DNA from 3 places in the Bacillus sp. URHA0034 genome. Region 1 is predicted to be linked to each of the others. Evidence: riboswitches for the same ligand, from Rfam matches in the RefSeq annotation. Region 1 holds a riboswitch; each other region holds the start of a gene.
The links. A riboswitch is a leader RNA that binds a small molecule or an ion and turns the genes downstream of it on or off. The one in region 1 is predicted to bind lysine.
Positions count from the first base shown of each region.

Region 2: another riboswitch for lysine. It lies ahead of ACZ9EE_RS26675 (amino acid permease); the one in region 1 lies ahead of ACZ9EE_RS23290 (aspartate kinase).
Region 3: another riboswitch for lysine. It lies ahead of dapA (4-hydroxy-tetrahydrodipicolinate synthase); the one in region 1 lies ahead of ACZ9EE_RS23290 (aspartate kinase).

Region 1 is NZ_JBWCDK010000002.1:4,436,121-4,446,609, forward strand. It holds gene ACZ9EE_RS23255 (AMP-binding protein) at 1-642, shown strand, start outside; gene ACZ9EE_RS23260 (TetR/AcrR family transcriptional regulator) at 956-1,540, shown strand; gene ACZ9EE_RS23265 (enoyl-CoA hydratase) at 1,563-2,336, shown strand; gene ACZ9EE_RS23270 (electron transfer flavoprotein subunit beta/FixA family protein) at 2,447-3,220, shown strand; gene ACZ9EE_RS23275 (electron transfer flavoprotein subunit alpha/FixB family protein) at 3,261-4,238, shown strand; gene trxA (thioredoxin) at 4,615-4,929, shown strand; gene uvrC (excinuclease ABC subunit UvrC) at 5,064-6,836, shown strand; lysine riboswitch at 6,903-7,080, shown strand; gene ACZ9EE_RS23290 (aspartate kinase) at 7,360-8,580, shown strand; gene ACZ9EE_RS23295 (YslB family protein) at 8,692-9,117, opposite strand; gene ACZ9EE_RS23300 (succinate dehydrogenase cytochrome b558 subunit) at 9,575-10,186, shown strand; gene sdhA (succinate dehydrogenase flavoprotein subunit) at 10,238-10,489, shown strand, end outside.
Region 2 is NZ_JBWCDK010000002.1:5,074,969-5,085,457, forward strand. It holds gene ACZ9EE_RS26630 (immune inhibitor A domain-containing protein) at 1-438, opposite strand, end outside; gene ACZ9EE_RS26635 (hypothetical protein) at 894-1,748, shown strand; gene helD (RNA polymerase recycling motor HelD) at 1,933-4,257, shown strand; gene ACZ9EE_RS26645 (BA3454 family stress response protein) at 4,315-4,449, opposite strand; gene ACZ9EE_RS26650 (GNAT family N-acetyltransferase) at 4,570-5,034, shown strand; gene ACZ9EE_RS26655 (hypothetical protein) at 5,057-5,287, opposite strand; gene asnS (asparagine--tRNA ligase) at 5,651-7,042, shown strand; gene ACZ9EE_RS26665 (hypothetical protein) at 7,104-7,280, opposite strand; gene ACZ9EE_RS26670 (helix-turn-helix domain-containing protein) at 7,433-7,648, shown strand; gene ACZ9EE_RS26675 (amino acid permease) at 7,725-9,209, opposite strand; lysine riboswitch at 9,365-9,554, opposite strand; gene ACZ9EE_RS26680 (YitT family protein) at 9,761-10,489, shown strand, end outside.
Region 3 is NZ_JBWCDK010000002.1:5,612,538-5,623,026, reverse strand. It holds gene adhE (bifunctional acetaldehyde-CoA/alcohol dehydrogenase) at 1-920, opposite strand, end outside; gene ACZ9EE_RS29230 (hypothetical protein) at 1,061-1,288, opposite strand; gene ACZ9EE_RS29225 (CAP domain-containing protein) at 1,581-2,711, shown strand; lysine riboswitch at 2,867-3,045, shown strand; gene dapA (4-hydroxy-tetrahydrodipicolinate synthase) at 3,168-4,055, shown strand; gene ACZ9EE_RS29215 (SDR family oxidoreductase) at 4,137-4,973, shown strand; gene ACZ9EE_RS29210 (aldo/keto reductase) at 5,106-5,888, shown strand; gene ACZ9EE_RS29205 (DUF2243 domain-containing protein) at 5,988-6,485, shown strand; gene ACZ9EE_RS29200 (cytochrome c oxidase assembly protein) at 6,493-7,284, shown strand; gene ACZ9EE_RS29195 (NAD(P)H-hydrate dehydratase) at 7,750-9,303, opposite strand; gene ACZ9EE_RS29190 (alpha/beta-type small acid-soluble spore protein) at 9,460-9,654, shown strand; gene ACZ9EE_RS29185 (hypothetical protein) at 9,708-9,884, opposite strand; gene ACZ9EE_RS29180 (hypothetical protein) at 10,178-10,471, shown strand.

The DNA.
Region 1 (10,489 bases):
GGCTATGGGTTATCAGAAGCATCTCCTGTCACTCATTCCAACTTTTTATGGGATGTCCCAAGAGTAAAAGGCAGTATCGGTGTTCCCTATCCAGACACAGATTCGATCATTTTGTCCGTTGAAACGGGTGAACCGATGCCAGTTGGCGAAATTGGTGAAATTGTGATTAAAGGACCGCAAATTATGAAAGGCTACTGGAATCGTCCTAATGAAACTGAGGAAGTCCTTAAGGATGGCTGGCTATATACCGGAGATCTTGGTTATATGGATGAAAAGGGATATTTTTATGTGGTGGACCGTAAAAAGGATATGATTATTGCGGGAGGATTTAATATTTACCCTCGAGAAATTGAAGAGGTACTATATGAACATCCAGATGTAGTAGAGGCCGTTGCTGCCGGTGTTCCTGATCCATACCGTGGTGAAACCGTAAAAGCATATCTTGTCTTAAGAGAAGGCTCCACTGTTACAGCTGAAGAGATGAATCAATTTGCAAGGAAATACTTGGCTGCATATAAAGCACCAAGAGTGTATGAATTCAGAAAAGAATTACCGAAAACAGCAATAGGTAAAATATTAAGAAGGACACTTGTGGAAGAAGAAAAACAAAAAATAGAGCAGGAAACCCAAAAACATGCCTAACCATAAAACTATTTTTTTTTGGTCAGGAAGGCTTGTCACACCAATCCATTTTATATTAGGATGAAATGGGTCAGTTTTTCTTGACAGCAGATAATTTAAATTTTATTATAAAATTATGAATGATGATTCATTCATAATTTCTTTTTAAATAGTAAAAATTTTATTAATGTCTAGCTGCAGCGCCTAGGGGCTCTTTGGTCTAAGCCAATCCGGCAAGAAGGTTAAAAAGCAACCTTCTCACCGGCTCGTCTTATGCTTGTCGCCCCTGAACAAGGCGCTACCGCTTTTCGATTTCTTCAAGAGGGTGGATACTGTGAAAAAAAGCAAACCGAAATATATGCAAATTATAGATGCAGCGGTCATTGTGATTGCTGAAAATGGGTACCATCAAGCCCAAGTTTCCAAAATTGCGAAACAGGCAGGGGTGGCTGACGGAACTATTTATCTATATTTTAAAAACAAAGAAGACATCCTTATCTCTCTCTTTGAAGAAAAAATGGGCGAATTCGTTGAAAAAATCGAAGAAAGAATAGCAGGAAAAGTGACAGCGGAAGAGAAGTTATTAATGATGATTGAAACCCATTTCCAACTTCTATTTGAGGATCACCATATGGCGATTGTTACCCAATTGGAGTTACGTCAATCTAATAAAGAATTACGCTTAAGAATCAATGCAGTTCTTAGAGGATATTTACAGGTGATAGACAAAATCATTTTAGAAGGAAAAGAAACAGGGGAGTTTTCAAGTGATCTTGATGTTCGTCTAGCCCGGCAAATGATTTTCGGGACGATTGACGAGACTGTTACATCATGGGTGATGAACGAGGAGAAGTATGATTTATTGTCTCTGGCATCCCCAGTCCATCGACTGTTGATCAATGGCTGTGGGAAAAGGTGAGAAATCAAAAGGGGGAGTTGCATTGGAATACTTAAAATGGTCGTTTCAGGATCGGATTGCCACGATTACCATCAATCGTCCGCCGGCAAATGCTCTTTCATCAGGTCTGTTAAGAGAATTGTCAGCAGTTCTTGATGAAATCGAACCAAACGGTGAGATTGGGGTTATTATCATTCACGGCGAAGGCCGATTTTTCTCAGCAGGAGCCGACATTAAGGAATTTACGACTGTGACTTCAGCAGATGGATTTGCAAATCTTGGCAAGTATGGGCAGGATTTATTCGATCGTATGGAAAAATTTCCAAAGCCAATCATTGCTGCCATCCATGGTGCCGCACTTGGCGGGGGACTCGAGTTGGCGATGGCGTGCCATATCCGCTATGTAAGTGAAAATGCCAAACTTGGTCTGCCAGAGCTTCAGCTTGGGTTAATCCCAGGATTTGCGGGGACACAGCGTTTGCCTAAGTATGTAGGTGTTGCCCGAGCTGCAGAAATGCTGTTTACCTCCGAGCCTATTTCCGGTATTGAGGCGGTGCAATTTGGTTTAGCAACTCGTGCCTACCCAGAGGGTCAACTGTTAGATGAGACCTATAAGATTGCTGGTAAGATTGCCAAGAAAAGCCCTGGTTCTATTCGTGCAGCCATTGAATTATTAAATTATGCAAAAACAGAAGAATTTTACGAAGGAACAAAACGGGAAGCAGAATTATTTGGCGAGGTATTTGTTTCAAAGGATGCAAAAGAAGGGATCCAGGCCTTCCTTGAAAAGCGGGAGCCTAGTTTTAAAGGGGCATAACTTCTGACGGCAGAGACCTGTCTCGGAGTTCTAATAAAAAATTTTTTTGCCAAGAATTTTCTCAATCTTTCGAACTGAGATAATGTTTGAAATTTACTAGGAGGGAAACCATGAACATTTATGTATTAATGAAAAGAACCTTTGATACGGAAGAGAAGATTGCCATTTCTGGCGGCAAAATCAACGAGGATGGTGCAGAATTCATCATCAATCCATATGATGAATATGCAATTGAAGAAGCAATTCAGGTTCGTGATGCCAATGGCGGTGAGGTAACAGTGATTTCCGTTGGCAGTGAGGAATCTGAAAAGCAATTACGTACAGCTCTTGCGATGGGAGCAGACAAGGCCGTTCTCATTAATATTGAAGATGATGTCGAAAATGGGGACCAATTTACGACTGCAAAAATTCTTGCCGAATACTTGAAAGATAAAAATGCGGATTTAATTTTAGGCGGCAATGTCGCGATCGATGGTGGTTCAGGCCAAGTTGGCCCGCGCGTCGCTGAAGTGCTTAACATCCCCTACGTTACAACCATTACAAAGTTAGAAATTGATGGAACCAGCGTAACGGTAACTCGTGATGTAGAGGGAGATTCTGAAGTGATCGAAACCAGCCTACCGTTATTGGTTACTGCGCAGCAAGGTCTTAACGAACCGCGCTACCCTTCTTTGCCAGGGATCATGAAGGCAAAGAAAAAGCCGCTTGAAGAATTAGAGTTAGATGATCTCGATCTCGAAGAAGATGACGTTGAGGCTAAAACAAAAACGATTGAAATATACTTACCGCCAAAGAAAGAAGCAGGAAAGGTTCTAGCAGGGGATTTAAATGACCAAGTAAAGGAACTTGTTCATCTTCTTCATACCGAAGCGAAAGTAATCTAATCCATTCACATAAAAATTGTTTTTTCAGGAGGGTAATCGAATGTCAAGAAAAGTATTGGTACTAGGAGAAGTTCGTGACGGATCATTACGTAATGTTTCTTTCGAAGCAGTTGCTGCAGCGAAAACAGTGGCAGAAGGCGGAGAAGTTGTTGGAGTTATAGTTGGTGAATCTGTAAGCGCTTTAGGCACTGAACTGATCCAATACGGTGCAGACCGCGTGGTGGTCGTAGAGAACGAGAAATTAAAACAATATACCTCTGACGGTTTTGCCCAAGCCTTATTGGCAGTCATTGACCAAGAGAAGCCTGAAGGATTAGTGTTAGGACATACAGCGTTAGGAAAAGATTTGGCACCTCGAATTGCGGGTAAACTTTCATCCGGGCTCATTTCCGATGCTACGGCTGTTGAAGCCGCTGGTGGAAATATTGTTTTTACAAGACCAATCTACTCAGGTAAAGCATTTGAAAAGAAGATTGTCACGGATGGGATGATTTTTGCAACTGTACGTCCAAATAATATTGCACCTGCCGATAAGGATGAAAGCAGAACTGGCGAGGTTTCGTCTCTGGCTGTTGAAATCAAGGATCTGCGCGCGATAATCAAGGAAGTTGTTAGAAAAGCAAGTGAGGGTGTAGATTTAAGTGAAGCAAAAGTCGTTATCTCAGGAGGCCGCGGTGTAAAAAGTGCTGACGGATTTGCGCCGTTAAAGGAATTAGCAAAAGTATTAGGCGGGGCAGTCGGAGCTTCCCGCGGTGCTTGTGATGCAGACTATTGTGACTACTCTTTACAAATTGGCCAGACTGGCAAGGTTGTGACACCAGACTTATATATTGCTTGCGGTATTTCAGGGGCTATTCAGCATTTAGCTGGAATGTCTAATTCCAAGGTTATTGTCGCGATTAACAAGGATCCGGAAGCTAATATTTTCAAAGTGGCGGACTACGGTATTGTCGGTGATTTGTTTGAGGTCGTGCCATTATTAACAGAAGAATTCAAAAAGCTAAAGGTCCACTCTTAATAGACCACCGGGTGAAAAGCGGATTAATTGGGTTTACGAATGGAAAAGCAGGTCAATAATAAAAAGCGGGTAGGTTGCTGCTCGCTTTTTATCATGGTACGTCCAGCTCCAGCGCCCAGCGGCGAGACGACTTCGCCCATCTCCCTATGATAAATCAACATCGATTCGCTAACGCTTATCGTGTTTCCTTTATCTCAGTCGATGGGCTCCAGTCCTGTCGTACGCTAAACGGGCGCTTCCGCTATAGAAGTGTATTGCATAGAATAACTATAGTAAAAATGGGGAAATTATTTGCGAGACATATTATTAGCGTGATATGACAAACAAATGTTATACTTTCCGTAGTATTTCAGTATTTATTAGGAGGTCAATATAAATGGCTATTTCACATGTAACCGATCAAAATTTCACGGCTGAAACAGGTTCAGGTCTTGTGCTTGTAGATTTCTGGGCACCATGGTGCGGACCTTGTAAAATGATTGCCCCAGTTCTCGAAGAACTTGACGCAGAAATGGGCGATAAAGTTAAAATCACTAAGCTTGATGTGGATGACAATCCACAAACCGCTGCTAACTTTGGTGTTATGAGCATTCCAACATTGTTGGTATTCAAAGACGGCGAAGTAGTAGACAAAGTAGTTGGCTTCCAGCCTAAAGATGCTTTAGCAGGTGTCTTAGAAAAGCACGTTTAATACATTGATTATAAAAAACCTTAGCTAATTGGCTGAGGTTTTTTATTTTTGACAGTAGTCTCCTACTTCCTTTTATTGAAGCTTTGCATTAAAATTTTATATGGTATGAAAAAAAGGACGGAGGAGTGGCCGGAATGAATGAAAATATAAAGCAAAAATTAACCCTGCTGCCTGATCAGCCTGGCTGCTACTTAATGAAAGACCGTCAGGGAACGATTATTTATGTGGGAAAAGCGAAAGTTTTAAAGAACCGTGTACGTTCTTATTTTAACGGTTCTCACGATGGAAAGACATTAAGACTAGTTAATGAAATTGAGGACTTTGAGTACATTGTTACCTCTTCCAATATAGAAGCCCTGCTGCTTGAATTAAACCTGATTAAGAAATATGATCCAAAATACAACATCATGCTAAAGGATGACAAAACGTATCCGTTTATTAAACTAACAGCGGAAAGACATCCGAAATTAATTATTACCAGAAAAGTAAAAAAGGATAAAGGAAAGTATTTTGGGCCATATCCAAATGTCGGGGCGGCAAACGAAACCAAAAAGCTGCTCGACCGAATCTATCCGTTACGCAAGTGCTCAACTTTGCCTGACCGTGTCTGCTTGTATTACCATTTAGGACAGTGCCTGGCACCATGTGTCAATGAAGTAAGTGAAAATCAATATAAACAAATGACCGATGAAATTACCCGGTTTCTAAATGGCGGTTATAAGGAAATTAAGAATGAGCTAACAGAAAAAATGACATCGGCGGCCGAAGAACTTGATTTTGAACGTGCTAAGGAGTTTCGCGACAAAATTGTTCACATCGAGACCATTATGGAAAAGCAGAAAATCACAATGACAGATTTTACGGACCGCGATGTGTTCGGATATGCCGTAGACAAAGGCTGGATGTGTGTTCAAGTATTCTTTGTCCGTCAAGGTAAGTTGATCGAGCGGGACGTCTCTATGTTCCCAATCTATAATGAGCCTGAGGAAGAAATCTTGACATTCCTTGGTCAATTTTATACAAAGGCCAATCATTTTAAGCCAAAAGAGATTTTAATCCAAGATGAAGTTGATCTTCATTTGGCTGAACAGCTGCTAGAGGTAAAGGTACTTCAGCCGCAAAGAGGTGCCAAAAAGGACCTCGTTAAAATGGCGATTAAGAATGCCAACATTGCTTTAAAGGAAAAATTCTCTCTTATTGAAAAAGATGAGGAAAGAACGATTAAAGCGGTTGAAAATCTAGGAGAACTTCTAGGGATTTATACCCCTTACCGAATTGAGTCATTTGATAACTCAAATATTCAAGGGACGGACCCCGTATCAGCGATGGTTGTTTTTACAGATGGAAAAGCAAACAAACGGGAATATCGAAAATATAAAATTAAATCGGTAAAAGGCCCTGATGATTATGAATCGATGCGGGAAGTCACAAGAAGACGATATTCGAGAGCCCTGAAAGAAAATCTCCCGCTGCCTGATTTAATTATTATCGATGGTGGGAAAGGACATGTTGAGGCAGTTAGGGATGTTCTAGAAAATGAGCTTGGCTTAGATGTCCCGTTGGCAGGTCTTGTGAAGGATGAGAAGCACCGCACTTCGCAGCTTCTTTATGGAAATCCGCTCCAAATTGTGCCGTTAGCGAGGAATAGCCAGGAGTTTTATTTGCTGCAGCGGATTCAGGATGAAGTCCACCGTTTTGCGATTACCTTTCACCGGCAAATTCGCGGGAAAAGTGCCTTTCAATCATTACTCGACGATATTCCAGGAATTGGTGAAAAACGTAAGAAATTATTGCTAAAACAGTTTGGTTCTGTGAAAAAGATGAAGGAAGCCAGTCTAGAGGAATTTACTGCCCTTGGTATTCCAACCAATGTCGCAGAGGAATTAATCGAAAAACTTCGTCAATAATTATTGTCATATAAAATTTAACATGCTATAATGGTGAAAATTTAATCAGTCACTTTATCGTACTAAAGTGAAGGTAGAGGTGCGAAATTCAATAGTAATGGTTCTGAGAAGGATGAGCTTCGATGAAGGATCATGAAAGGGAAGGTTCGCCGAAGTAGAGAGGGACTCATATCCTTTTTTTGCTGGTTCTGTATTGAAGAAATCCAGAATTGTCAAGACGATGTCTTGGAGAGCTATCTTAACGTTATTTGTACAGGAATTTTTATGTTCGTGTTCAAAAAGCAATGAGATACCCTTCTCATTGCTTTTTTTAATTTATACGAAAGTATAAAAGTTTTTGACTTTGAGAATTGTCTAGCTCCAGCGCCTAGCCCCTCGATGGTCATAAGCCAATCCGTCCAAAAGGTTAAAAAGCAACCTTTCGGCCGGCTCGTCTTATGCTTGTCGGGGCTGACCAAGGCGCTTGCGCTTTTCTAATTTACTAGCATACTAGTTACAGCAAAATGGAAAGTAGGGGAAAAAGATGGGTTTAGTTGTACAAAAATTTGGCGGCACTTCCGTTGGAAGTGTGGAAAGAATTTTAAATGTTGCAGCATGTGTAAAAGAGGAGAAAGAGCGGGGCAATGATGTTGTTGTTGTCGTTTCTGCGATGGGAAAGTCAACTGACCAGCTTGTAAGCTTGGCAAAGGATATAACGAAGGAGCCTAGCAAGCGTGAAATGGATATGCTTTTGTCTACAGGCGAGCAGGTTACGATTGCATTACTTTCCATGGCGTTACAACAACAAGGTCTGGACGCCGTATCCTTTACAGGCTGGCAGGCAGGAATTGTTACTGAACCTGTACATGGAAATGCCCGAATTGCGAAAATCGATACAAAGGCTATTCAAGCTCAGGTTTCATCTGGAAAGGTTGTCATTGTTGCGGGCTTCCAGGGAATAACTGAGGATGGAGAAATTACAACGTTAGGCCGCGGTGGATCAGATACAACCGCAGTCGCTTTAGCAGCAGCACTAAAAGCGGATAAGTGTGATATTTATACAGATGTAACCGGAGTGTTTACGACCGATCCAAGATATATAAAAGATGCGCGAAAACTATTATCAGTTTCATATGATGAAATGCTCGAGTTAGCCAATTTAGGTGCAGGTGTGCTTCATCCGAGAGCAGTAGAATTTGCTAAAAATTATAAAGTACAGCTTGTTGTTAGATCAAGCATGGAGAAAGAAGAAGGAACAGTAATCGAGGAGGAAGCAACAATGGAACAGAATTTAGTGGTACGCGGAGTGGCATTTGAGGACGAAATTACAAGAGTTAGCGTATTGGGTTTAACTAACTCGATTACAAGTCTGTCAACTATTTTCACAACTCTAGCCCAAAATCATCTCAACGTAGATATTATTATTCAAAGCACAACTGAAGGCGGTACAGCTAATCTATCATTCTCAATCCAAACAAATGACCTATTAGAAACACTAAAGGTACTGGAAGATAATAAAACTGAACTTGGTTATGAACAGTTGGATGCAGAAAATAAATTAGCTAAAGTATCCATTGTAGGTTCAGGAATGATTTCCAATCCAGGTGTGGCAGCGAAAATGTTTAAGGTTCTTGCTGAGAACGACATTCAAATCAAAATGGTCAGCACTTCCGAAATTAAAGTTTCTGCGGTAGTAGAAGAAAAAAATATGTTAAAAGCAGTCGACGCCCTGCACACAGCATTCGAGCTAGGCAAACAACAATAAGATAGTAAAAATAGTAAAAGAAGTAATGGAAGTAAAAATGGTGTCAGGCACCGAAAGGGAACCTGACACCGTTGATAACATTGCCATAGTATTTACTTGGTAGGACTGAGATTACTTTAGGGAGTCTTTTATGTCCCATTTGACGGTAAATTGCACTTTGTTTGATTTTTTGACTGGGTGCTCGAAGGCTTCGGCGATAACTCCATTTTGAAGTTCCATTTGCTGGGCGAGGAAGCCTGCTTCAAGCTGGAAGAAATGTTCGGCCTTTGATTTTACTCTTGAGACAATCAAGGGACTAAACAGTTCAATCTCAAGTTCATTTTTGTTTTCTTTTTTAATTTCCAACTGACCCCATGAAGCATGATTGAAAAAATCAATAACTTGATCAAAATCAGCTAATGGATACTTCCGGGCCAGCCGTTTACCTGCCCAATATAATATTTCTGGTGCATCCTTACCAAGAATCTCAGGCAGAAGGATTTCCCTGATTAATTCATATCCGAAGATCGATATGGTACGCGGTTCTGAAGTGGTCATACTTACATCGACGACAGTACTTTCTTTCACTATGTTTCCCCTCTTTCCTATCATTCTATTATATACAATTTAAAACGGATTTCATTATCAGTTTTATTAAGATTAAATTAATTATCGTGCAATATTTAATCCTATTTCTCATCATAATTATTATTTCCTATAGTTGAAAATTTCTACCAGTTAGATGTTGGAAAATGATTGAAAAGATTGGGGTTAATACATATATATAGCTTGGAAACTCTAACAAGAGACATGTCTAGTATAATATCAATATATTTTAAAAATTTTATATTTTTACTAAAGAATCTGTATCCGTTTTCTTGACGCTCTTAAATGATGGGAGTAAAATGAACATGTCACATAATTGTCACAGTGGCGACAATTATACATTTGTAGCAAAATATAAAAAAGGAAACAGTAAAAAACATTTTTTGAAAACTAAAAGGGGGGTAAAATAATGGCGGGTAATCGAGAGTTTGTTAATCGAAGATTGCACTCATTGCTAGGAGTTATTCCGATTGGATTATTTGTAACGCAGCATCTTGTCGTCAACCATTTTGTTACAGGAGGACCTGAATCTTTTAATAAGGCAGCAGGTTTCATGGGGAATCTTCCTTTCAAGATTGTCTTAGAAACAGTCCTAATCTATTTACCATTGTTATATCATGCAATCTATGGACTTTATATTGCTTTTACCGCAAGTAGTAATCTTAATAGATTTGGTACTTTCAGAAACTGGATGTACATGCTGCAGCGTATTACAGGCGTTATAACTTTAATCTTTATTGCATGGCATGTATGGCAAACACGTGTGGCGGCTGCATTTGGGACTGAAATAAACTATGATATGATGCATGATATTCTATCATCACCATTTATGTTTGCTTTCTATTTAATAGGAATTCTCTCAGCTATTTTCCACTTTGCCAATGGTTTATGGTCATTTTTAGTAAGCTGGGGAATTACCGTATCACCACGTTCACAACGTATTACGACATATGTGACGATCGGTGTGTTCGTGATTCTCTCATTTATTAGCATTCAAACTTTAATAGCTTTTATTTCTTAATAAATTGTAGTCGGAAAAAATTGTATTTGGATTAGAAGGAGTGAGTCACAAATGGGTAAAGGTAAAGTGATTGTAGTCGGCGGCGGTCTTGCAGGCCTAATGGCTACGATCAAAGTGGCAGAATCAGGAACACCGGTAGAGCTTTTTTCTCTAGTTCCGGTTAAACGTTCTCACTCTGTTTGTGCCCAAGGTGGTATTAATGGAGCGGTAAATACAAAAGGGGAAGGGGATTCCCCGTGGATTCACTTTGACGATACCATTTATGGTGGAGATTTCTTAGCGAATCAGCCTCCGGTTAAGGCG
Region 2 (10,489 bases), 640 kb from region 1:
GACTCCTGGTGACTTTCCTTCCTTTACGTTTTGCCCATTTTTGTTGCCGTTTCCTTTCATCATTCCGTTATTATAATCCTTAAACTTTTTTTGCTTTTTTGCATCACCGGCTTTTACTTTTGCCGCTATTGGGTCATCCGTTTTAACTTTATCCTCTTTACCTTTTTGTACCAAGTAATTGTATAAAGCGGCTTGTTTTTCAGCTTGAGTTGCATTTTTAGAGATAACACCGTCCCTGATCAACAACTCGATCAGCTTGTCCTCATTTACTACCGACAGATCTAGTGAACTATGCGACTGTGAGACAGCACTAGAACTCTTATGTAGCAATTCCCCGCTTGTCAGACTGCTGCTGCTTACATAGTTGCCAGGAAACCCCGAGAACAATGTACCAGCCATAACTGCTGTTGTTAGACCAGTTTTAAATAATTTCTTCAAAGATAGACCCTCCTAAAAAAAATATAGTTGCAAATTTAATAATATTCTGAAAATAAATGTTGAGCAATAGGATTATTTCCTCAAATTTCTTCTTATTTCCTTAAAAACCAGTAATTTGGATGTAATTTTCGACAACATTTTTATTTTTTTACAGAGAATTTATCACAATTACCAGAATAATAATATGTGGGATATTTTTTTACATGGTTCATTACAAAATCCTTAATATATGTTTATTGACAGCGTTTTCAAGCTGGTTATCCGATAGATGATTATTATAGTTTTAATATAGTTTTAGTTAACAGTTGATTTAGGCATTCGGTTTATTTCGTTCTTTATAAATATAAATAAATTCCGTAAGGCAGGTGAAATAATTGTCAATTAAATTTAATTAATTATTTCCTGCCTTTTTTCTAATACTATTGAAATAAGATGAGCAAGGACGGTTTTATTACATGCGGATAAAAAACAAAAATCGTATTCCATTTTTAATCCTGTTTATAATCCATGCGTTCCTTATTGGCTTAGCCTTTTATAAAAATAAAAATAAGAAAAATACCTTTATTTTTCTTGGTTCGATTATGGGGTTTGCGTATCTGCTGGAATTTTTTGTATTAAATGTTTTTAAGGCATACAAATATAAGCCTAAAGTGTTAAAAAATAAATCATTAGATAATATTTTGGGGGCATTTTTGTCGCAATCTATATTTGTCCCTTTTACTGCTGTCTACCTCACCATTGCTGAAGCTGGGGGGGTTAAAAAGCTTTTTGGAGGTATTTATTTTTCCTTAGTTGAATTAATATTTTTGCGTCTAGGGGTTTATGAACATAATTGGTGGAGAACAGTATATACATTCATTCTAATTCCGATATATTTTATATTAAGCGATTGGTGGTATTATGGGATAACAAAGAAGAATATAATCATCCGTCAGATATCCTTCTTTTTGATGATCATGGTAACCGAAACCAATTTATTTTTAATTTTAGCGATCCTTCGTAAAATCCGTTTCGGATGGGGGAGGTATCATGCCTGGACGGAGCATTTTATTATTACCCCGATATATTCGATCACCTTCTCAATTCTCACCTATTTTACATTAAGAAGGCAAAATAATGGTTGGGCGAAACTAAAGGTCATGTTGGTTGATGCTTGTTTATTTCAGATTTTTGTTAACACAAAGATATTGAAAACAAAGATTAAATTGCTAAATTATATTTTAATAAAATGGGTTATCGTATTTGTTTATGGAACATATAGAAAGTGGATTTTTGGGGATATTGAAATGAATGAATCTTATCCAAAGTAAAAAAACGCCTTTTTGGCGTTTGAGTTTTATGAATTTTTTCCTTGCTAATAAAATGAGGGCATGATACAATGACTGTTGGTATATTATGTATATTGTTAACAGAGTTTAAATATCTATTATAACATTATCATATAATGTGTGCATTGTCAAGAAAATGAAATCTATTTTAAGGGGAAGTGGTTAGATGAGCGAAAAAGAAAGCACCGACTTACGACTGGAGCAGGAGAGAGTAGGTACGGTTGTAAAGGTCATCGATCAAAAAATAAAGAGTCTGCAAAAGAATACCGGAACTGTACGCTCTGATGTTATCGAGATTCGCAAGAACTTTTGGGAAGACGTTACGGTTAACATGGATGAACCAGATGACATTATAGAAACTGCAGCAAGTATCAAACAACAGGCTGAACTTCTCTCAGAGCGAGAACGTACACATAGTCACTTAGATAAAAATCTAAAAACACTCAACCGATTAAAATACTCACCTTATTTTGGCCGGATTGATTTCTTAGAGGAAGGCGAAAGTCGCGTTGATCAAGTCTATTTAGGCATTGCTTCATTAATGGACGAAAACGACGAGGAGTTTTTAATTTATGATTGGCGGGCACCGATTTCGAGTTTATATTATGATTACTCTCCAGGGTATGCTCAATATAAAATACCTGAAGGTACCATAGAAGGGGAAATGTCCCTAAAGCGGCAATTTATCATCCGAGAATCAGATATCAAGGCAATGTTCGATACCGGGGTAACGATTGGGGACGAAATGCTTCAGGAAGTCCTCGGGAATAATGCGAGCTCACAAATGAAGAGCATTGTTGCCACCATCCAGCGGGAGCAAAACGAAATCATCCGAAATGAGCACAGCAAAGTCTTAATCGTTCAGGGTGCAGCAGGAAGCGGTAAAACCTCGGCGGCATTACAGCGTGTTGCCTATTTACTATATCGTTATCGGGGAACCTTGAACGCCGAAAACATTATGCTTTTTTCTCCTAACCCTCTATTTAACAGCTATGTTTCGCAAGTTCTGCCTGAACTTGGCGAAGAAAATATGCAGCAATCTACCTTTCAAGAGTACTTAACACAAAGATTGGGCAAAGCCTATGATGTTGAAGATCCGTTTTCACAGATGGAATTTCTCCTTAGCGGAAAACAGGGAACGGCTTACCAGGAAAGATTAGAAGCAATTCGTTTTAAAGCAAGTCTGGAATTTAAAACATTAATTGACCAGTACGTATCTAAGCTCGCAGACCAAGGCTTAATCTTTAAGGACTTATCCTTTAGAGGCGATATGATTATCTCCAAACAAGAAATTAGTGATTATTTTTATGGGTTAGAGAGCAGTTATTCTATTCCAAATCGAATGCAGCTTGTAAAGGAATGGCTGCTAAAAGAATTAAAGCGGGCTGTGAAACGGGAACGTTCTCGAAGCTGGGTAGAGGAAGAGGTTCAATTTCTTGAAAAAGAGGATTATATGGAAGTATTTAAGAAGCTCCAAGAGAAGAACCGCTTTACGGAGAATAGCTTTGATGATTTTGAGCGGGAACAACGCTTGCTTGCTGAAATGGTTGTAAAAGAAAAATTTAAACCATTGTTTGCAAGAGTGAAAAACTTGAAATTTATTGATCTAACACAAATATATCTGAAATTGTTTAAGGAATTGGAACAATCTATTAAGGGCTTACCAAAACATTGGCCAGAGATTAGTAAACAAACCATTGGTCACATCCAGCATAGGGTGGTTTCCTATGAAGATGCTACTCCTCTTGTTTACTTGCAGGATTTACTTGAGGGCCGGAAATCAAACACCGCTATTCGACATATCTTTATTGATGAAGCGCAGGATTATACACCGTTCCAGTTTGCCTTTATCCAGCGCCTGTTTCCTTACAGCAAAATGACGCTGCTTGGCGACTTTAATCAGGCCATCTTCTCAGGGGCCACAGGTTCGCAAACAGTCCTAACCGATCTAGATAGTAGCGAAAAAGAAGTTGAAACTTTTGTTCTCAATAAAACCTATCGGTCAACAAGAGAAATCGTGGAGTTTTCTAGTGCATTAATTCAAGACGGGGAAAAAATAGAGCCCTTTAACCGCAGAGGTAAGAAACCAACAGTGAGCCATGTGGACGAGGCACAATTAACTGGAAAAGTCCTAGAAACAATTAAACAGTATCATTCAGCAGGATATCAAACAATTGCCGTAATCTGTCGGACGGAGGCAGAAAGTAAAGCCTTGTTTGAGGAACTTAAAGAAGAAATTCCACTGCATTTAATTGAAAAAGGAACCATTTCTTATGAAAGAGGAATTAATGTGATTCCCTCTTACTTAGCTAAAGGAATAGAATTTGACGTTGTTATTCTTTATGATTGTTCACGATATCAAAAGGAGAGTGAGCGGAAATTATTTTATACCGTCTGCACACGTGCTATGCATGTCCTGCATATGTTCGCTACCGGTGAATATAGTCCACTCATGGCTTCGGTACCTAAGGATGTTTACGATGTTATTTAAATAAATATATAAAAGCGGCAGGGGTTCGATTGATTACTCCTGCCGCTTTTTATGGTATTATTTTTTCCATTGCTTTTGAATTTGTTCAGTAGCAAGACGTAAAATTTCATCATCAGATGTTTCACGCTGTGCGATTACATTCGTTAAGTAGCTTTTTCCTTCAAAAGTTATTTTTACTTCTACTTGTACCATTTAAATCACCTTTTTCTTATAAGTATTGTTATATTTGTGTAAGATAGTAACGAAAATAGGGTCATTTCTATGGGGACAGATATAATGTATTACGTCAAAATGTGTAAGGGAGTGTGCGAGATGTCAATAAAATTTGAAGAAATAAACAAAGAAACTTTATATATTGCTTTTGAAATTATAAATTCAAATCCGCAATATAATGAGATGGAAAATAGGGAAAAAACTAGGTCACTAGCGGATATGGAAAAAGAATTTTTGAACCCAAATACAACTAGTGCATTCATTAAACTTGACGATACGTATATTGGGGTAATTGATTATATGCTGGAAAGTCTGAAAGATTCTTTTCCATGGCTGGGTTTGTTAATAATCCATAAAGATTATCAAGGATTTGGTTTCGGTAAACAGGCATATGAAAATTACGAAAATGAAATGCGAAATCGAGGATTGGACAACATTAGAATTGGCATATTGGAAGAAAACACAAAAGCACAGCGCTTTTGGGAATCTTTAGGATTTGTTTATTATATAACATCTAAAGCTCAGAACGGAAGTGGAATATTATGTTATCAAAAACAAATATAAAATTAATCCTGCCAATAGAAAGTTACACCTCGACTACCAAATATTTGTCAACAAATTTTTGTACTGCTGTTTTATCGACTTTGTTTTTTCTAATCATGGATTCTGCCATAACGATAAGTGTTTGTACAGATTGATTCCTTTTTAAGTCATGGATCGAAACATCGCCATTTAATAATTGAATAGCTTTTTCTCTGATGTCTTGATTCTTAGATGAATTGTAAAGCAGATAGGCAATACAGGTGACCTTGTCCACAAACTTTCCCCCAATCAAGAATTCATTTTTTTATTAATTCGACTATATTGTAACGGATTCCTGCTAATTCTAAGTTAGTTTTCAGAAAAACAAAATAATATTTGCCGAAAGATATGGGACTTGAACGATAGGGGGAGAATACCTAAAAAATACGACAAATGATTCTTTATTATCGAATAATTTGTTGAATATTGCTTATAGGACATGGTATTTTGTATAATATTGAAGGGATAAAGAAAAATGATGATAGTCAGAATTCTACCTTTCATCCCTTAGGATGAAAGGTTTTTATTATTATATCGGGAAAAACAATAGTTCTGGCTATTATCATAACCTTTTACATAGGATTTAGGAGGAAGAAGAATGAAACAGGTCTTAATTAAGGATTTGTACAGAAATACGGAAAGTTATATTGAACAGAAGGTTCAATTATCTGGATGGATCCGGACGATCCGGGACTCCAAAACCTTTGGGTTCATTGAATTAAATGATGGAAGCTTTTTTAAAGGGGTTCAGATTGTTTTTGACGAGCAATTAGAAAACTTTAAGGAGATTGCCAAGCTTCCAATTAGCTCTTCCATTAGAGTAGAGGGAGACTTTATTTATACACCTCAAGCAAAGCAGCCCTTCGAAATTAAAGCGACGGAAATTTCCATTGAAGGCACATCTAATGTTGATTATCCGCTGCAGAAGAAAAGGCATTCCTTCGAATATTTAAGAACAATCGCACATTTACGACCAAGAACGAATACGTTCAATGCTATTTTCCGGGTAAGATCGTTAGCATCTTATGCGATTCATAAATTTTTCCAAGATAAAGGATTTGTTTATGTACATTCACCAATTATCACTGGCAGTGATACGGAGGGTGCTGGCGAAATGTTCCGTGTCACCACGTTGGATATGGACAATCTTCCAAAAACGGAAGATGGCAAAACAGATGTTACGAAGGACTTTTTTAATAAAGAAACAAATCTTACTGTTAGCGGTCAGCTTTCTGCCGAGGCATTCGCGTTGGCATTTAGAAATGTTTATACCTTTGGACCAACCTTTAGAGCGGAAAATTCAAATACAGCAAGACATGCGGCTGAGTTTTGGATGATTGAACCTGAGCTTGCTTTTGCTGAGCTCCCGGATATCATGGATTTAGCGGAAGAAATGGTGAAATATGTCATTGGTTATGTATTGGAACAAGCTCCAGAAGAAATGAACTTTTTTAACAGCTTTGTAGAAAAAGGATTGTTGGATCGTTTGAATCTGGCTCATACAGCAAACTTTGGACGAGTAACGTATACAGAAGCAATTGAGTTATTGAAGGACTCAAGTGAAACATTTGCTTATCCGGTTGAATGGGGGCTTGACTTGCAAACGGAACATGAACGCTACCTGTGTGAGAAAGTTTTTAAACGGCCTGTATTTGTTACGGATTATCCAAAAGAGATTAAAGCATTCTATATGCGTTTAAATGAAGATAACAAAACGGTTGCCGCAACGGATTTACTTGTACCAGGAATCGGCGAATTAATCGGTGGCAGTCAGCGTGAAGAACGTGAGGATATCCTAGCCGGAAAAATCAAAGAGCTTGGGATGAGCGAGGAAGATTATTGGTGGTATCTTGAATTAAGGAAATATGGCGGAACAAAACACTCAGGTTATGGCCTAGGTTTTGAAAGGTTAATCATGTACTTAACGGGTATGGCTAATATACGGGACGTTATTCCATTCCCAAGAACAACAGGTAATGCTGAATTTTAATGATATAAAAAAGAAGATTCATTTCATGAAATGGATCTTCTTTTTGTTATTCAGCTTTAGTTTATGAATCTTCTTGCAGTTCTTCTTCAAAATAAAATGTACTGGGATGTTCTTTAACGATATACGAGTATCTTTTCATGTTTTTCACATATTGCCATTTAGAAATGGTGACAACCTCACCTGTTTCTATGATATTTACGGTTTGACCATCATTGAAACGGTTATTCGAACTTTTCATTTCAACACCCCTCTACCTTAAGTATATCACAAAAATGCCACTTCTGCCTGGTTACATATAGGATATGGAAATAACAATAAGAATAACCGGAGCCGTTCTCCTTTCCATTATAAGCTAACTATGGTATGCTTTACAAAAGCGAGGTGTCATTTTTGACCAATTATAAAGCAAAAAGAAGTAACCTCAAGGAGTTATTATCCAAAAACGGTATGACTCTAGATAATTTAGAAAGTAATACAAACATTCCAAGGAGCCAGTTAGATAACTACATATCTAAAAAGGTAATGACTCTAAATTCGGCAATGACCATTTCAAAAGAATTAAATTGTCAAATTGAAGATTTGTATGTCTGGGAATCAGAAAAGTAATAAAAGGTCATGATTTATAAAAGCAGCAACCAAAAAACAGACTCCATGAAGAGTCTGTTTTTTTTGTTGAAAAAAGTTATACTTCTAAATCACATTTTTCTAGAGGAATGACCTTAGTCTTTTTCGTGAATTTGTAACCAAGCCATAAAATGAAGAATAATGGCAAGCCGATATAGGACACTAATACACTTTTCCAATCAATATGGTCGCCCATAAAAGCTGAGTAGTTTTGCCCTAAGACAACAAAAGCACAAACCGCAAAGGCAAAAATCGGTCCGAACGGGAAGAATCTTGATTTATAAGGCAACAGATTTAGATCTTTTCCTTGAGCAACAAATGCTCTGCGAAAACGATAATGACAGATAGCGATTCCAAGCCAAGCAATAAACCCTGACATACCAGATGCGTTTAATAGCCATACATAAACGGTACCATCTCCAAAGAAAGAGGCCAGAAAGGCAAGTGTTCCGACTAACGTTGTCACGATTAAAGCATTAAACGGAACGCCATTTTTATTAAGCTTACCTAAGAATTTAGGAGCTTTACCTTGTCGTGCTAGATCCCAAAGCATTCGTGTGGATGCATACATTCCAGAGTTACCTGCTGACAATACAGCTGTTAAGATTACCGCGTTCATAACAGAAGCAGCGAATGCAATACCTGCTTTTTGGAAAACAAGTGTAAATGGGCTGACAGAAACGTCACCACTAGCCAAATTCCCATTTGTATACGGAATAAGAAGACCAATGACTAAAATTGCCAGAACATAAAATAAAAGGATACGCCAAAATACGGATTTAACTGCACGTGGTATTGATTTACTAGGATCATCGGTTTCGCCCGCGGCAACTCCTAATAGTTCAGTCCCTTGGAAAGAGAAACCTGCCGCCATAAAGATACCAAGCATTGCCATAAAACCGCCGTGGAAAGGAGCATCACCGACTGAAAAGTTTTTAAAGCCAATTGCATGATCGCCCATGATACCGAAAATCATCAAAGTACCTGTAATAATAAAAATAATAACTGTAACTACTTTAACTAGAGAGAACCAATACTCAGCTTCGCCAAATCCTTTTACAGAAAGATAGTTTAATAGGAACATAATGATTAAGAAAATAGCGCTCCAGACAAATGAAGGAGTATGAGGGAACCAAAATTTCATAATCATGGTGACAGCAGCTAATTCTGCTGCAATGGTAATCGCCCAGTTATACCAGTAATTCCAACCGAGGGCAAACCCAAGCGATGGGTCAACAAATTTTGTTGCATATGTGCTAAAGCTTCCGGCGACGGGCATGTATGCGCCCATTTCCGCTAAGCTTTGCATTAGGAAATAAACCATAACTCCAATGACAAGATAGGAAACAATGGCTCCACCAGGTCCGGCTGAGTGAATCGCACCACCGCTCGCAAGGAATAACCCAGTTCCAATTGTTCCACCGAGAGAAATCATCGTCAAATGACGAGATTTTAGGCTTCGTTTTAATTCATTTGAATCCTTTTTGGATGTATGTCTGCCTGTGTTAATATCTTCTAATGGTCTTGCTGTTTGCCGTTGCATAATAAGACTCCTTTGCTTTGTTATATAGTGCTGCTAACTTTGCACAAGTACCTGAATGGTCAGCCTGCGCTCACTAGTTCGAGAAGGAGTTTTGGAATAAAAAAATGCCATCGAAGCAGAATCGATGGCATTGTGAATACCCCGCATCATACCTTCCGAAAGATAGCTCAACACGTTTGCTTGGTAGGTTCAAACGTGACAGTTCTGTTCCTATTCGAAAACAGACCCAGCATGCTTTTACAGAGAACAAAGCACACTTCGGCAGTTTTTCCTTTCAAACGGAGTCAAGGATGTCTCTACATCTCATCTGTTTTACTAATAAAAACCGCGACCTCTACCTCACCGGTTTTGATGAGGATTTTACTATTCAATTAATATACTACTAAAGTATCATTAATCTCTTTAATATGTCAATGCGTTATTAAAAATCAATTAAATCCAGAATAGACAGATTATTTTTTCTATTGGAAAAAAACTATTAAGTTTACTTTGATTTAGAGAATCAGTATCATTTAAAAAAAAGAAAAAATTGGGATGCAGGAGGATTTGCCATGCAGATTATTGGAGTAATTGCCGGTTCCCTCATCGTAGTGGTGGCATTTAACCTTTTATTAATTCCTCACGCTGTATTAAGCAGCGGATTAAGCGGAATATCGATGATCTTAGGGATGATTACCCCATTAAATACGGGTTTGGCAAACTTTTTATTGAATTTACCACTCATCATTATTGGTTATAAGATGATTGGGAAAAAATTCATCATGAATACGATCGTTTCCGTGGTTATCATTTCTGTAGGCCTTTACCTAGTTCCTGTTTTTCCAATTGCGAAGGATTCCATTCTTTCATCCATTTTTGGAGGGATCTTAACAGGGCTTGGAGTAGGGATTGTCTTTCGTTCATCAGGCTCCACTGGCGGTTTTGACATTATTGGAATGATCGTGTCGCGAAAAAAGGATTTTCCAATAGGGGTATTACTTTCGGGTATGAACGCTGTTGTTATTGTGATAAGTGGGTTTCTATTTAATTGGGACGCAGCACTTAATACATTAGTATCTATTTATTTAACCGGAAAAGTAGTGGATGCTATTTATACGGACCATGCCAAATTAACGTTGATGATCATTACAGATAAGGGTCAAGAGTTGCGGGAACATTTACTAACCAACCTATATAGAGGTCTTACCATTATGGATGGGATTGGTGCATACTCCAATGATAAACGAAACATAATAATAACCGTTATTACTCGTTATGAATTGAATGAAGTGAAGAATCTA
Region 3 (10,489 bases), 1.2 Mb from region 1:
ATATCAGGATTAACCGCACAGGAATGTTCATTAATGACTAACTTTTCTACCTTTTCTTTTTCTTCTTCATTTAAAAAATAGCAATTGTTAGCGATCATTTCATTCTTTACATCTTTGTAAATTTCTTTATCAATAATAACGGCTTGTTCAGACGCACAAATCATCCCATTATCGAATGTTTTTGATAGAATTAAATCATTTACCGCTTGTTTAAGATTAGCAGTTTTTTCAATGTAGCATGGTACGTTTCCTGGGCCAACCCCTAGAGCTGGTTTACCAGAACTATAAGCGGATTTCACCATTCCCGCACCGCCGGTTGCAAGGATCATAGAAATTTTATTATGATTCATAAGTGCTTGTGTCGCTTCTAATGAAGGTGTTTCAATCCATTGAATACAATTCTCCGGTGCGCCTGATTTAATCGCTGCATCCCTTAATACTTTTGCCGCTTCGCTGCTGCATTTTTGTGCGGATGGATGGAAGGCAAAGATGATTGGATTGCGTGTCTTAATGGAAATGAGTGATTTAAACATGGTAGTTGATGTTGGATTGGTCACTGGTGTTACCCCTGCCACAACACCCACTGGCTCGGCAATTTCAATCATGCCTTCGTGGTCGTTCTCGTTGATAATACCAACTGTTTTGTTATATTTAATATTGTGATAGACATATTCTGTTGCAAACATGTTTTTAATGATTTTATCCTCGTAAACCCCTCTCCCAGTTTCTTCGACCGCTAGTTTTGCTAAAGGCATATGCTGATCAAGACCTGCTAGTGCCATTTGCTTAACAATCTCATCAATCATTTCTTGGTCAAAACCTCTGAATTCCTCTAATGCTTTTAAGCCTTTTTCAACCAAGCCATTAATCATACTGGTTACATCCTGTTTGCCTTTTAACTGCTTTTCTACTACTGCCATGATATTCCCTCCAATTATTATCTATGTGAATAATTTCACATATTGTTATAAAAAAATTAGATTGCGGACTAGCATATATTCCATTATTATACTTGTGAAATGTTTCACAAGTATAAGTAAATGAGAAAGCGAAAATAAATTTATTCACACACAGGATTGCGTGGGATTTTTTCAAATAAAATTTCGGTTATCACTTTGGCGTATTTTTTAACAATGACTACATAATTAACTGTCCAAATATAACTTGGAATCTCTTCATTTTCTTTCATAAACATTGCTTCAAATGGGTCACCCACTAATTCTTCGAAAATTTCTTGGGTATAAGTGTCGGCATCTGTTGAGAAGGTTTGCCATTCACAAATCATCATGTCTTATCACTCCTTGTTTCTTTATGGTTACATCATAACACGAAAAAACGATAATTGTTTGTGAAATATTGAACAAACTTTGAACAATTGGATACTTTTACTAATGTTAGTTCAAAAGCACTAAATAAACGCTTTTTAGCTAGAATCGTAATATTTGGATTGATGAATTTGTAAACGTTTCCAAAAATAAAATTATATTAACATACTGTTTTGTTCTATTTGTTTCTATAAGCATATTACTTATATATTTTAAGAATATTGGTTAAAATTCTAATAGAATGGAGGGAAATCGATGGTTCGTTTTCTAATGATTATTGTTGCTTTATTTTTAATCCACTCATCATGGCCTTTTATAGAAAAACAATTTAATGATACAAACCTTACAAAAGACATTTCTGAAATGAATAAACTAAAGGATGATCCAAACATTACCGGGACCATTCAAACTATTTATAGTGAAATCCAGTCTGCCCTGCAACAGCTTGGAGTACTATTAAATAACCGTCAAGAGAGCCAACAGCCAATCGAATCAAAAAAAGAGTCGAAGATAGAATTAACTACACCAGTACAGCAGGAATTTTCTATTTTTAATATTGAACTTGGCGATAGCCGAGATGATATAATTGAAAACCTAGGTAATCCGCTTCGTTCTACCCTTAATGAATATGGGACCACGTGGAATACCTATCATGATGATTACCACCATTTTTTTATGGTTATGTATGGAGATGATCATAAAGTAGCCGGTCTATATACGAACCAAGCTTTAATAGCCTCTAAGAATGGGATTAAATTAGGGACCCCTAAACAAACAGTTCGCAATTTACTGGGTAAACCGTTAACGACAATTCAAAAAGGGCTCGTTCTATATAAATTATCCGATAAGGAAGACTATGATGTTTTCTTGCGTGATAATGACTATATCACCATTTTTTATGATAAGCATCAAGGAGATACAGTTACTGCCGTCCAATTGATTAGCAAAAATCTAGAAAATAAGAAACTTACTCTCTATCCAAAAGCAAGTTCGCAATTAAAAGAGGGCTTTGAGTATCAATTATTTGATTTAACCAACGCCGCCCGGGTCCAGCACCAGCTTCCCACCCTTACATGGGATCAACATGTTCAAGCGACCGCCCGCAAGCATAGTACAGATATGGCCGTGAATCATTATTTTGATCACACCAATCTCAAGGGCCAATCACCGTTTGACCGGATGGCTGCAGATCATATCGTGTTTCATTTAGCCGGAGAAAACCTGGCATATGGGCAGTTTAGCAGTATTTTTGCCCATGAAGGCTTAATGAATTCACTCGGGCATCGGGAAAATATTTTACGTCAAGGATACACGTATCTAGGTGTTGGCGTCGCCTTTAATAATGAATCGCAACCCTACTATACAGAAAATTTCTATGCAAAATAAAAGCGCGGGGACGGTTCTCTTGCTCTCTTTGAAGCAAGAGAACCGTCCCTCTGCTTCCACTTTCAAGAAAATGACAAATTATTTTTCTTGAATAAATCAAAATAATTTGATATATTACTAATAATTACATATTTTCTTACTTCAATACCTTTTGAAGTGAGGATAGAGGCGCAAAGACCATCAGTACGCTATATGAGGATAATGAGGTCCTATGAAAATGGTGGAAAGGGGAATTTGCCGAAGCGGATAGGATCTCATTGGTCTTGAAGCTGGTTCTGTGTTGAATAAGCACAGAATTGTCATATAGGAAACTATATGGAGGGCTATCTCACGCATAGGAACTTTATTTTGATGTTTCTACAGCAGCAGCGACCCCTCGTTGCTGCTGTTTTGCGTTGACATCAGAATGGCCTTACCCCTCTAATTTATTAATCAAATTACAAAGGGTGAGATAAAATGGATTTTGGCCAAGTATTAACCGCAATGGTTACACCATTTGATCAGAATGGTGATGTAGACTTTAACGCCGCAAGACTGTTAGTAAACTATTTAATTGAAAATGGCACAGAAGCCTTAGTAGTATCCGGTACAACCGGTGAGTCTCCTACTCTAACAACAGAAGAAAAAGTAGCCTTATTTAAATTAGTGGTCGAGGAATCAGCCGGCCGGGTTCCGGTTATAGCGGGTACGGGCTCCAACAACACAAGGGCTTCGATTCAATTAACGAAGCTTGCTGCTGAAGCCGGTGTAGATGGTATTTTACTAGTTGTCCCTTATTACAACAAACCATCACAAGAAGGAATCTATCAACATTTTAAAGCGATTGCCGAATCAACTGTTTTACCGGTTATGCTGTATAATATCCCTGGACGCTGTGGTGTTAACATGTCTGTCGATAGCGTCGTTCGTCTCTCCAATATTCACAATATTGTAGCTGTGAAAGAAGCAAGCGGCAGCTTAGATGCAATGGCAGAAATCATCAGTAAGACGCCTGATCATTTCTCCCTTTATAGTGGCGATGATGGGTTAACTCTTCCAGTATTATCCATTGGCGGAACAGGAGTAGTTTCTGTTGCTTCGCACATTATTGGAAACGAAATGCAGGACATGGTGAGGAAATTTAAAAATGGACAGCTTGAGGAAGCTGCAGCTGCACATCGTAAACTCCTCCCACTGATGAAGGGCTTATTTGCAGCACCAAACCCAACACCAGTGAAAGCCGCTCTAAATATGACCGGCATCCGAGTTGGTGATGTACGCTTGCCTTTGGTGCCATTAACGGACGAAGAAAAATTAACATTAGAGAAGCTGCTCCCAGCTGACAAACATGTAAGTGTAAGTTAAAACCCAAGGGCTGCCTTTTAAGGGCAGCCTGTTTTTGTGGAATTCCCCTACAAATCTGTCCTCTTTGAAAGGAGAATCGGAATGGATCGAAAGACAGCAATTGTAACGGGTTCGTCGAGCGGTTTTGGTTTACTGTGCGTAATTGAATTGGCCTTGAAGGGTTTTACGGTGATTGCAACAATGAGAGATACGAACAAAGCAAAGGCTTTAATCGAAGTTGCCAAAGAAAAGCAAGTGGAGGGATATATTCACGTTACATCTTTGGATGTTACTTCAAGTGACTCGATCCGTCAGTTTAAAGTATTCCTTGAAAACTATTCTCACATTGATGTGTTGGTGAACAACGCTGGTGTTGCCATCGGCGGTTTTAGTGAAGAACTGTCATTAGAAGATTATCGGCGTCAATTTGAAACCAACTTTTTTGGAGTAATTGCCATGACCAATGCCGTTCTGCCCATCATGAGAGCTAAAAAACAAGGCAGAATTATTAATATGAGCAGTATCAGCGGAAGAATTGGTTTTCCTGGTTTATCCGCTTATAGCGCCTCCAAACATGCACTAGAAGGCTACAGCGAAAGCTTAAGGCTTGAAGTACGTCCCTTTGGGATTGATGTATCTTTAATCGAACCTGGTTCATACCAAACGAACATTTGGACGAGCGTTGATCAACTCGAAAACAACCAAAATTCGCCTTATACCTTTTATATGGAGAGCCTCTTAAAGGAAATTAATAATGGCAAGGCTGATTATGGCGACCCAAGTGATGTCGCTAAACTAGCTGCCCAGATTGCCTGCACGACTGGAACGCCTGACCTTCGTTATCCAATCGGCAAGGGCGTGAAGACAAATCTATTTCTTAAAAAGACACTGCCGTGGAAGCTTCTTGAATCCGCCATATTAAAGCGGCTTAAGCCATGATGTGTTATGGTTGAATTCGTTTGGTTGATTCTTCCATGTTGAGGGTACTATACTATGTATTGTATGACTGAAAAGGAGGAGAAGAGATTGACTAGCTTACAATCCAGTACAACGCTACATAATGGGGTAAAGATGCCATGGTTTGGTCTTGGTGTCTACAAAGTACCCGAGGGTGAAGTGGCCCTTGAATCCGTAAAAATGGCTATTAAAGCAGGCTACAGAAGCATTGATACTGCCGCCCTTTATGAAAATGAAGAAAGTGTCGGAAAAGCCATTAAAGAATCAGGGGTTTCCCGTGAGGAACTGTTTATTACCACAAAAGTATGGAATAGTGACCAGCGCAATGATTCAGTTGAAGAAGCATTTGACACAAGCTTACGAAAACTTGGCCTTGACTATGTAGATTTATATTTAATCCATTGGCCAGTAAAGGAAAAATATAAAGACACTTGGAAGGTCCTTGAGAAGTTATATAAAGAAAAGCGTGTTCGTGCGATTGGAGTCAGTAATTTTAACATCCACCACTTAGAAGATTTGATGTCAGTCGCGGAAATTAAGCCAATGGTGAACCAGGTGGAGTTACATCCGCTTCATTCACAGCCGGAACTGCGAAGCTATTGCAAACAACAACAGATTCAAATTGAGGCTTGGGCACCACTAGGCCAAGGCAGACTACTTGACAATCCTGTGTTACAAGAGATTGCTTCGGCCCACCACAAATCAATCGCACAAGTGATTTTACGCTGGGATATTCAGAATGAAATCGTAACAATCCCAAAATCGATTCGTGAAAGCCGTATTAAAGAGAATGCCAATATCTTTGATTTCACCTTATCAGAGAGCGATATGGAAAAAATTAATGCACTTAATGAGAATCAACGCTTTGGTGCTGATCCGGATAATTTTAATTTTTAGGTATGATGAGACTGTCCTTTAGGACGGTCTTTTATTTTTTGGTTGATTAATGATCCTTTATTAAGGGTAAAGTGAATGGTGAATAATTAATGTATGTAGGTGAAGAGTTTGATTCATTCTAGAAGCAGTAAAGATCTTTCCACTCATCTGAAGAAAAATCTCTGGTCAGGGGTGTTTTTTGGGATTGGCCTCGTTGCTTTTATGGACGAGACGGTCTTTCATCAAATCCTTCATTGGCATCATTTTTACGATAAAGCCACAACAGCGGTTGGTTTGGTTTCCGATGGATTTTTCCATGCGTTTAGTTGGTTTTTAACGGTAGGCGGGTTATTTATGATTGCAGATGTACGGCGCAGGAAGGTTTGGCAGCCTAAAAAATGGACAGCTGGTGTACTTCTTGGCGCCGGTGGGTTTCAATTATATGATGGATTAATTCAGCATAAACTGATGCGGCTCCATCAGATTCGCTACGATGTGAACCTCTTACCCTATGATATGGTTTGGCATATCACGTCTGTTTTGATGCTGCTTATTGGCATCGTCCTTTTTATTCGTTCTTCTAAAAGAACGGGAGCTGTTTCAGATCATGTTCAATAGCCAGCAGATGGTGCATAGCCATGGGTCCTCGATTTCTGATTTTATTGTTATACTGCCGTTTATATTTGCCCTGGTGATTTATCTGCGTGCAGTGGTTAAGAATGCCCTTTCCGGGAAAAAGTGGCCAATTTACCGAGTGTTTATGTGGCTAATGGGCGTTTTCTGTGCTCTTTTTGCCGTTACGGGACCAATCGCAGCACACGCCCATCACCATTTTACGGCACATATGCTTGGACATTTGCTGCTCGGCATGTTGGCACCGCTTCTTATGGTATTGGCGGCACCAATGACACTGATTCTAAGAACTATTAATGTGAGGCTGGCTCGCCGTTTATCACTGATTTTAAGAAGTAAACTCCTCCGTTTTGCTAGCAGCCCGATTATTGCCTCTGTGTTGAATATTGGTGGACTTTGGCTGCTGTATAGCAGCACTCTATATCGAGACATGCAGAATAATGCTCCGTTGCACGTGGTGATGCATATCCATATATTTCTCGCGGGATATTTGTTTACTTCTTCGATGATTTATATGGATCCAACCCCTCACCGAACCAGCTTCTTGTATCGTGCGATTGTGTTTGCGACCGCTTTTTCAGGTCATGGAATATTAGCCAAATATATTTATGCTCACCCGCCTGCAGGAGTCCCTGGGGAACAGGCAAAAGCAGCTGGAATGCTTATGTATTATGGCGGTGATGTTGTTGATCTTGTTTTAATTATTATATTTTGCTATCAGTGGTATAAGTCTGCGCGGCCAGTTAGGGCTGTGAATCCATCCTACGGTCGTTTCATGAAGTAGGTCTCATTGATTGTCTCAATCAAAAATTCTCACTCCCGGGCAATGACAGACCCTTTCATTGACCGTCCCAACCAATAATTCTCACTCACGGGCAATGACGAGTCATTTCATTGACCATCTCGACCAAAAATTCTCACTCACGGGCAATGACGCACCGTTTCTTTGACCGTCCCAACCAATTAATCCCATTTACGGGCAATGACGAGTCATTTCATTGACCATCTCGACCAAAAATTCTCACTCACGGGCAATGACGCACCGTTTCTTTGACCGTCCCAACCAATTAATCCCATTTACGGGCAATGACGAGTCATTTCATTGACCGTCTCGACCAAAAATTCTCACTCACGGGCAATCACCGACCGGTTCATTGACCATCCCAACCAATAAATCTCACTCACGGGCAATCACCGACCGTTTCTTTGACCGTGAGGATCATATCTACTTTTATTGACATGTTCCATTTTAATTCATCAATACCCGCAACTGCTCCCTAATCCCATCAATCAAATCCAACGGACCTACACCATAACTAGAAAGCATCACAGCCTTCTCTTCCCCTGCCCTGGCATGCAGATAACTCGCAGCAACCATCGACTCAACAGGAGAAGCACCCTGCGCTAAAAACGAAGCAATCATCCCCGTCAACACATCCCCGCTCCCGCCCTTGCCGAGCGCATCATTACCGTGCGGATTAATAAACACATCTCCATCTGGTGTAGCAGTAACCGGCCTATGTCCTTTTAAAAGCAAATATACGCCGTAATCTTTAGCAAAAGTCTTCGCAATTCCTATCCGATCTTCTTCCACCTCTTTTACCGTCGTATTTAACAACCACGCCATCTCGCCAGGATGCGGGGTAAAAATAACATCCCCTTTATATTCCCGGACCATTTCCAGTTCATCTCGAAGCAAAAACAATGCATCCGCATCCACCACAACTGGCTGGTTTGATAACAGAGACAAAACAGATTTCATCCAAGCCTCACCGCCAGGAAACCGGCTGATCCCAGGTCCGATCGCCACACTTTTAAATTGATGCAGGAGTGGTCCAAGTGAAGCGATCGCTTCCCGAGCAAAATGCCCGTCTTCATCTACGAGCGGCAAAAATAGTGACTCTGGATTTTGGGCAGCTGCCATGGGATAAATACTTTCCGGCACGGCTAATGTGACCAATCCTGCACCTGAATGCAAGGCCGATTTTGCCGAAAAAATTGGTGCTCCCACATAAAACTTTGATCCTCCGATTACCAAAACATGACCAAACGTCCCCTTATGGCCATGCTTAGGTCTAAGCGGTACCGATTCATTAACCATATCTTCTGTTATGACCCGCGGCATAGCTAGTCCGAACTCCTCCACAATCGAAGGAGGCACCGATATATCAACGGCCTTCCACTCCCCCACAAACTTAGGACCATCTTGTAAAAAGAACCCTCTTTTAGGAAAAACAAAGGTAATCGTCTTTGTTGCTTTAACAGCCGTTCCCTCTACTTTGCCACTATCACTATTAACACCAGAAGGTATGTCAACGGAGATAATCAGCTTTTTCCCAGCATGTTCATTTACCATTGAAATAATCGCCCCAAAAGGTTCCCTGACTGGTCCGCTTACACCCGTTCCTAAAAGCGCATCAACAACGACATCTGCCTGGTTAATTTCCAATCCAACTTGTTCAAGCGAACTCTCATGCAGATAAAGAATGGGTAACTGTCGATTTCGATACACATCAAAATGAACCTTGGCATCCCCCTTAATCCGCTCAGGAGGTACAACCAAACATAACAGCAGGTCAAACCCTAAATCATACAGTCTTCGTGCAATCACGAACCCGTCGCCGCCATTATTCCCGCCGCCAGCAAGGACGACCACACGCGGAGTTACAGTAGCAGCACTTGCCACAATTTCATCCACTACTCTTGCACCGGCATTTTCCATTAAGACAACACCAGGCAAACCAATCTTGTCAATCGTATATTGATCCATTAGCTGCATTTCCTTTTGTCCTGCAACCAACATAATAACACACCCTTTTTTCCAGCTGTTTCCCCTATTATAAACCTTTCCCAACTGGATGGCAGTTTTGCCCATTACGTATTCGAAAAAACAAATAGGATAAATTATATACGAGCAGCTGTGTAGCTGCTCAAAAAAATTCGTCGGGAGTGATGTATCATGGGTAGAAACAAACTTTTGGTTCCTGGTTCAGACGATGTCCTTAATCAAATGAAAGAGGAAATTGCCAATGAGTTTGGAGTTCAACTTGGTGCTGATACGACCGCACGAGCAAACGGCTCAGTTGGGGGCGAAATGACCAAACGGTTAGTCGCTTATGCTGAGCAGGCTCTACGAAATCAACAAGGTCAATAGCCTTGAAGATTTTAAAAGGGTGTCCAGCTCTGGACACCCTTTTCATACAACATTTAATTAGCAAACAAAATTTGGATTTCACTCTCCGCTTCAACCATTCGGCCAAATCGATATCCCTCAATCAGTACATGTCTTTCATGATCGGTTAAGCGGCGGTTCCATTTTGTTTCTAAATAAAGAATCACATCATTATAAAAAATTTCCGGATACTCAAAAGGGGTATTCATCAAAAACTTCTCCTCCTTTTCTTAATCGCCTTTGTCTTATCCATCATGTCCAAAATCTCGACTATTTAAAAACGATGTCCGCAACTTTTGGCGAAAAATCATAAACGAGATTTGGAATAATCCCTTTTATAGTAATTTATGCAGGTTATCAAAATTTGTATAGTTCAATCGCCATAGGCAGGAATCATTATTTTTTCAAAATAGGGAATAATAGTCGTGAAACTGGTTGAAAACTATGTAAACTGACTAGAGCTGGTTTATATTTATTATATTATAGGAAAGCGGTGAATGTGTTTATGACGCAGGATTTTACCATTAATCATGAACAGATACCTAACTTCAAAAGTCATGAAGAAGCACGGACTTATTTTAAAAATCTATACGGCGATCGCTTTTTATTAAGAGGAACCGATATGCGTAATGGTACAAGAGTCACCATGTATCACCTTGTAAAAAATCCCGAGGTCTATCAGCCCTACATGGAAAGTTTTTCTCATGAAATACAACATGAAATCACAAACATGGATGTCTTTAAAAGCTACAACACGATTGAAATCTATGAAAATGGAAACGTTCATTTCCAATCCTAAACAGCAAAAAGGAAGGCA